DNA from 3 places in the Halomonas sp. LMYGS-3 genome. Region 2 is predicted to be linked to each of the others. Evidence: predicted binding sites of a transcription regulator. Region 2 holds the regulator's gene; each other region holds the start of a gene.

Evidence for each region. Region 2 encodes sigma-54, which starts transcription at its own class of promoters, with help from an activator protein. Its sites were predicted from a motif close to TGGCACNNNNNTTGCTNT; they were not measured.
Region 1: AC5W54_RS01645 (P-II family nitrogen regulator) is a predicted target of sigma-54. The motif match lies at 1,181-1,198, and genes of this name have one in related genera.
Region 3: AC5W54_RS04920 (nitrate reductase) is a predicted target of sigma-54. The motif match lies at 1,256-1,273, and genes of this name have one in related genera.

What each region holds. Positions count from the first base shown of each region.
Region 1 is NZ_JCAKFQ010000001.1:345,711-347,969, reverse strand. Features, by position in the region: gene AC5W54_RS01655 (YifB family Mg chelatase-like AAA ATPase) at 1-561, opposite strand, end outside; gene AC5W54_RS01650 (accessory factor UbiK family protein) at 627-968, opposite strand; gene AC5W54_RS01645 (P-II family nitrogen regulator) at 1,261-1,599, shown strand; gene AC5W54_RS01640 (ammonium transporter) at 1,633-2,259, shown strand, end outside.
Region 2 is NZ_JCAKFQ010000002.1:104,704-106,962, reverse strand. Features, by position in the region: gene lptB (LPS export ABC transporter ATP-binding protein) at 1-137, shown strand, start outside; gene AC5W54_RS02690 (RNA polymerase factor sigma-54) at 286-1,695, shown strand; gene hpf (ribosome hibernation-promoting factor, HPF/YfiA family) at 1,853-2,161, shown strand; gene ptsN (PTS IIA-like nitrogen regulatory protein PtsN) at 2,168-2,259, shown strand, end outside.
Region 3 is NZ_JCAKFQ010000004.1:22,983-25,241, reverse strand. Features, by position in the region: gene AC5W54_RS04930 (CmpA/NrtA family ABC transporter substrate-binding protein) at 1-346, opposite strand, end outside; gene AC5W54_RS04925 (ANTAR domain-containing response regulator) at 358-999, opposite strand; gene AC5W54_RS04920 (nitrate reductase) at 1,405-2,259, shown strand, end outside.

The DNA of each region.
Region 1 (2,259 bases), on a different contig from region 2:
CGCCGTGCAGGCGGCCGGCCGCGAGAGACGATGGGGCACGATGGGGGTCTGGCCGAGCAGGTGGGCCACCACCTCGAGCAGGTGGTCGGCCGGCAGCACCTCGAGGTCGCCGGCCAGCGCTGCCTCATCGGCATTGGCTCGGGGCACGATCAGGCGCCGCCCGGCCCGACGCGTGGCCATGGCCAGAGGCAACGCCCCGATCACCGGGCGCAGCCGGCCATCCAGGGCCAGTTCGCCGGCGCTCTCGATTCCCGCCAGCGCCTCCGGCGGCACCTGGCCGGAGGCCACCAGCAACCCCAGGGCGATGGGCAGGTCGAAACGTCCGCCCTCCTTGGGCAGGTCGGCGGGCGCCAGGTTGAGGGTGATGCGACGGGTGTTGGGGAAGTCGAAGCCGGCATTGACCAGGGCGCTACGCACCCGTTCGCGGCTCTCCTTCACCGCAGCTTCGGGCAGTCCCACCAGGGTCATGCCGGGCAGTCCATTGGCCAGGTGCACCTCGACCTGCACCTCGGGCGCCTCGAGGCCGAGGCCGGCCCGGGTGTGAATGATCGCCAGCGTCATGCGCGTTCCCTCGCGTGTCGTCTGACTTCAGGCTAGTCCAGAGTGCCCCCCCTCGCCCGGCAACCTCAGCGGTCGGTCTCGCCACCGCCGGCATCTTCCTCGGGTGCCGGCGCCGCATCGGCAGCCTCGGGCCCGGCTCGGCCGGCGGGCTCGGAGACCTGACGGGATTCCAGGGCCTCCTCCAGGGCAGCGACCTGCCTTTCCAATGCCTCCACTCGAGCCCGGGTGCGCTGCAGCACATCCATCAGGATGTCGAAGTCCTCCCGCGACACCAGCTCGAGACGGTCAAAGGCCCCCCGGATTACCTGCTGGATGCCCTTCTGGACCTCTTCCGGAGCCTGCGAGGCTCCCTGCAATCGGTCGCCGATCTGCTGCGCCAGGCGGCTGATGCGGTCATGGCTCACCATGGAGTTTCTCCTGCGTCATCTTGGGGTGGCGGCCTACAGGATACGCAAGCCGCCGCCACTGCGCATTCGCCGATCTCGCCCCCATATGGAGCACTCGCACCACCAGCAAGCACCATGATGGTGCGACAGCCTGCCCGACGCGGATCCCCCCTCTCCCCCTCACCTCGCTCGACTTACATATCACCATGATAAGAAACAATATTCATCAATAATGGCACAGCTTGCGCATACATAGGACAACCATGCATCGGCGGCTGGCAAGCCGCTGCCAACCCAGTAGTGGAGACACGGGATGAAGCTCATCACCGCCATCATCAAGCCATTCAAGCTCGACGATGTCCGCGAGGCACTGGCCGACAACGGCGTCCAGGGCATCACCGTCACCGAAGTCAAGGGCTTCGGCCGCCAGAAGGGCCATACCGAGCTCTACCGCGGCGCCGAATACGTCGTCGACTTCCTGCCCAAGGTCAAGGTCGAGGTCGCCGTGGACGACACGCGCCTCGAGGGGGTGCTCGACGCCATCTGCAATGCCGCCAACAGCGGCAAGATCGGCGATGGCAAGGTGTTCGTGACCCCGCTCGAGGACGTCATCCGCATTCGCACCGGCGAGCGTGGTGCCGACGCCGTCTGACGCCCCTCCTGACCCCCTGCACGGAGACATCCCATGACAGAGCTGACTGACCTGACCGAGCTGATGTACGCGGTCGATACCTTCTACTTCCTGATCTGCGGCGTGCTGGTGATGTGGATGGCCGCCGGCTTCTCGATGCTCGAGGCAGGCCTCGTGCGCTCCAAGAACACCGCCGAGATCCTCACCAAGAACATCGCCCTGTTCGCCATCGCCTGCACCATGTACCTGCTGGTGGGCTACTACCTGATGTACTCCAGCAGCGAGGGTGGCTTCCTGCCGAGCCTGGGCTTCCTGATCGGCGGCGAGAACACCCTGGATGCGGTGCTCTCCGGCGATGAGGATGCGCCCTACTACTCCATGCGCTCCGACTTCTTCTTCCAGGTGGTGTTCGTGGCCACCGCCATGTCCATCGTCTCCGGTGCCGTGGCCGAGCGCATGAAGCTGTGGGCCTTCCTCGCCTTCGCCGTGGTGATGACCGCCTTGATCTACCCGATTTCCGGCTACTGGACCTGGGGCGGGGGTTGGCTCGACGCGGTCGGCTACGCCGACTACGCCGGTTCCGGCATCGTGCACATGGCGGGGGCGGCCGCGGCCCTGGCCGGGGTGCTGGTCCTCGGCCCGCGCAAGGGCAAGTACGGCAAGGATGGCACCATCTACGCC
Region 2 (2,259 bases):
TGCGCGAGACCCTCGACATCTGCGATACCGCCTACATCGTCGGCGACGGCCAGATAATCGCCGAAGGCAATGCCGAGGCGATCCTGACCAACCAGCGGGTACGGGAAGTGTATCTTGGCGAAGACTTCCGCCTCTGAAGCATCACCGCAACTCTCTGATATAACGATTATTATACTCATACGGCACAAAGTTTGCCGATGGCACGCTTATTGCTAATAAAATGCTTGCAAGACGATCGACGGCGGACTAGGGTGGGAGTTTTCGGCGAATGAGCACACACTTCTCATGGCCATGAAAGCATCCCTGCAACTGCGCGTCGGCACCCAGCTGACCATGACGCCCCAGTTGCAGCAGGCCATTGCCCTGCTGCAGCTCTCCACCCTGGACCTGCGTCAGGAGATCCAGCAGGCCCTGGAGTCGAACCCCATGCTCGAGCTCGACGACGGCTTCGGCGAGCAGGCGACGAGCGAGGCGCCCGATGACGACTGGGCCAGCGAGATCCCCAGCGAGCTCTCCGTCGACAGCGACTGGTCGGATACCTATCAGGACCTGGCCCTTCCTGCCGGTGGCGAAGGCCCGGATTTCGAACGCCAGGCCGAGGGCCAGAGCCTGCGGGGCCACCTCACCTGGCAACTGGCGATGACCGACCTGGACGAACGCCAGCTGCACATCGCCGAGAGCCTGATCGACGCCGTGGACGGCGCCGGCTACCTGGCCCAGCCGCTCGACGAATTGCGGGACGGGCTCCGCAACCAGGGGCTCGAGGGCCTCAAGAGCCGTGAGGTCGAGCAGGTGTTACTGCGCCTGCAGCAGTTCGAGCCGACCGGCGTCTTCGCCCGGGACCTGCGCGAATGCCTGATGCTGCAACTGGCCGCCCTGCCCGACGATACCCCCCTGCTGCCCCAGGCCCGCCGCCTGGTGCGCCAGTTTCTCGAGGCGCTGGCCGCCGACGACCGACGCCTGCTCAAGCGCCGCCTCGGCCTCGACGACGATGCCCTCGACGAGGTGACCGCCCTGATCCGCTCGCTGGATCCGAGGCCGGGCAGTCGCTTTGCGGAGCCCGACAGCGACTACGTCACCCCCGACCTGGTCGCCCGTCACGACAGCCGCGGCTGGCAGGTGGAACTCAATCCCGAAGCCTTGCCGCGACTGCGCATCCAGCCCGACTACGCGGCGCTGATTCGCCGCGCCGACAAGAGCCAGGATAACCAGTTCCTCAAGAATCACCTGCAGGAGGCGCGCTGGCTGATGAAGAGCCTCTCCAGCCGCAACGATACCCTGCTGCGGGTGGGGCGCGAGATCATGGCGCGCCAGCTCGACTTCCTCGAACAGGGCGAGGAGGCGATGAAACCGTTGATCCTGGCCGATATCGCCCAGGCCGTGGAGATGCACGAGTCGACCATCTCGCGGGTCACCACCCAAAAGTTCATCCACACCCCGCGCGGGGTCTTCGAGCTGAAGTATTTCTTCTCCAGCCAGGTCAGCAACGGCGACGGCGACGCCCACTCGAGCACGGCGATCCGCGCACGCCTCCGCAAGCTGATCCAGGAGGAACCACCGCGCAAGCCGCTCTCCGACAGCAAGCTGGTCGCGCTGCTCGAGGAGGCCGGCATCAGCGTTGCGCGACGGACCGTGGCCAAATACCGGGAGGCCATGGGCATTCCCTCTTCCAGCGAACGCAAGCGGTTACGCTGAGCACGCCGGTGCTTGCAAAACATGCATCACCGGCACGCCTTCGGTCGCGCCCGCGACCTGTATCAGGGCTGTCGTGAGGCGTCCGTCACGGGGGGTTTGCACGGCAGGAAAAAGGGTTACAATCGGGGCACCAATACGAAGGACGAAGGAGCGTGTCATGCAAGTCAACATCACCGGCCATCATGTGGAACTGACCGACGCCCTGCGTGACTATGTGAACGAAAAGCTCACGCGCGTGGAGCGTCACTACGACAACATCACCACCGTGCAGGTAACGCTCTCCGTCGAGAAGGCCCGCCAGCAGGCGGCTTGCACCCTGCACGCCGCCGGTGCCGATCTGCACGCCGAGGCCATGGACGGTGACATGTACGCCGCTATCGACGCCCTCGCCGACAAGTTGGACCGCCAACTGGTCAAGCACAAGGAGAAGGTCCAGGCCCGCGCCCAGGGCGCCGGTGCCCGCTGATCCATCATGACACTCGAAGCCATCCTGCCCCCCGAGCGCACCCTCTTCGGTGTGCCGGGGGGAAGCAAGAAGCGGGTACTGGAATTCTTCAGCACCTT
Region 3 (2,259 bases), on a different contig from region 2:
CGAGTGCCGCGCCGCTCTCGCGACAGAGTGCTTCGGAGAGGGTGAAGGTATTACCGTTGCGGCTCAGGACGATCGGCGCCAGCGTCTCGCAGGGCGCCCGACCCAGCCCCAGGCTCATGGCCAGTGGCAGGGGTGCCAGCATCTGGGCGCCATCGAGCAGGCCGGCGGCGACCTTGTCACGCAGGGTCGACCAGGCGTTCTCCCGCGACAGCGAGACGTCCAGGCCCTCCTCGGCGAAGAAGCCCCGCTCCCGGGCGATGATCGGCAGGGCGGCATCCAGCAGGGGAATGAAGCCGAGGGTCAGGCGTTCCAGTTCGGGGGATGGCGGTATGGCCGTCATGCTCATGGCTGCCTCTTTCATGACAAAGGGCCCTGCTCGGAAGATCGAGAGTCGGAGGATCGAGGGGTCAGGCGTTCGAGGATGTCGATGACGCTGTCGGCGACCTCGGCCAGGGGCTGGCCGCGGTCCATGGCCAGCTTGCGCAGCATGCGGTAGGCCTGCTCCTCGTCGCAGTCCTGATGCTTCATCAGCAGGCCCTTGGCGCGTTCGATGCGCTTGCGCTCGGCCAACTGGTTGCGGGTGCGGTCGAGTTCCTGGCGCATCGAGTGGAAGGCATCGAAGCGGGCGATCGCGACCTCGATGATGGCCTTGACCCGGCCGGGCACGAGGCCGTCGACCACGTAGGCGCTGACCCCCGACTTGAGCGCCGCCTGCATGGTGTCGGGGTCGTGCTGGTCGGCGAAGAACACCACCGGGCGCGGGTTCTCGCGATTGAGCAGGGCCATGCTCTCCAGGGTGTCGCGGTCGGGGGATTCCATGTCGATGATCACCACGTCGGGCTGGTGACGGGCGACCATCTCGTTGAGGCTCGCCGGGCTCGAGAGGCGGCAGACGACCTCGTGCCCCTCGCTGGCGAGGGCTTCCTCGACCATGGCGGCGCGGACGACCTCGTCGTCGACCAGCAGCACCTTGAGGGATGGGGACAGGGGTGGTGGCATGGCAGTGTCGCTCGTCGTGTTGCGTGCGTTTACTCCAGTGCAAGATGCATTCCAGATACCACCGACACCAGGGGAGGCGCCGTCTCCGGCGGATGGAGGAGGCTGAGGCTGGCGTGTCGCGGGGCCAATGGGCACCAGGGTGGTGCAGGAAAGGGATGCCCACGATAGCCATTGGTGCGACGGACGGGCTCGGGAGTTCCCGCCGGGCCGGACGGGATGGCCGCAGGGCCGTGGATTCCCGCAAGAAATGGAAGCATGGCATGTGTCTTGCTTGATTGATGGTCAAAGGGTGAGGAGCGCCATGCCGGCTCTCCGACCCAGGCAACGACGCCCGCCAACGGTCCACCATCACGGTGGCCGCTGGCGGGCGTCGTCGTTTCAGACCGACTGCGACAGGAGAGCGTCATGCATCAGGCCCGAACCACCTGCCCCTACTGCGGCGTCGGCTGTGGCGTACTGGCCTGCGTGGAGAACGACCGAATCGTCGGGGTGGAAGGCGATGCCGACCACCCGGCCAACTTCGGGCGGCTGTGCGTCAAGGGGTCGGCGCTGCACGAGACCCTGGGCGACCACGGCCGGCTGACCCGTCCGCGAGTCGACGGCACCGAGGTGGACTGGGAGACGGCGCTCACTGCCGTGGCCGATCGACTGCAGGCCACTCGCCGCGACCACGGCAAGGGAGCGGTGGCGGCCTATCTCTCGGGGCAACTGCTCACCGAGGATTACTATGTCGCCAACAAGCTGTTCAAGGGCTTCCTCGGCACCCCGCATCTGGATACCAACTCGCGGCTCTGCATGGCCTCGGCGGTGGCGGCCTACAAGCGCTCCCTGGGGGCCGATGCGGTGCCCTGCAACTACGAGGACATCGAGGAGGCCGAGCTGGTGGTGCTGGTGGGGTCGAACCTGGCCTGGAACCATCCGGTGCTCTACCAGCGCCTGCGCACCGCCAAGAGTCGCAACCCGCTGATGCGGGTGGTAGTGATCGATCCCCGGGTGACCGACACCTGCGAGATCGCCGATCTCTACCTGGGCCTGAAACCGGGCAGCGACGCCCGGCTGTTCAATGGCCTGTTGGCCTGGATGGCCGACAAGGGCAAGCTCGACCGGGTCTACCTGGAGAAGTACACCCAGGGGGTCGACGCGGCCCTGGCCGCTGCCCGTGAGGACGAGGCCTCGGTGGAGGCCATCGCCGCCGACTGCGATCTCGACCCGGAGCGGCTGGAGACCTTCTTCTACTGGTTCGCCACCCAGTTGCACGTG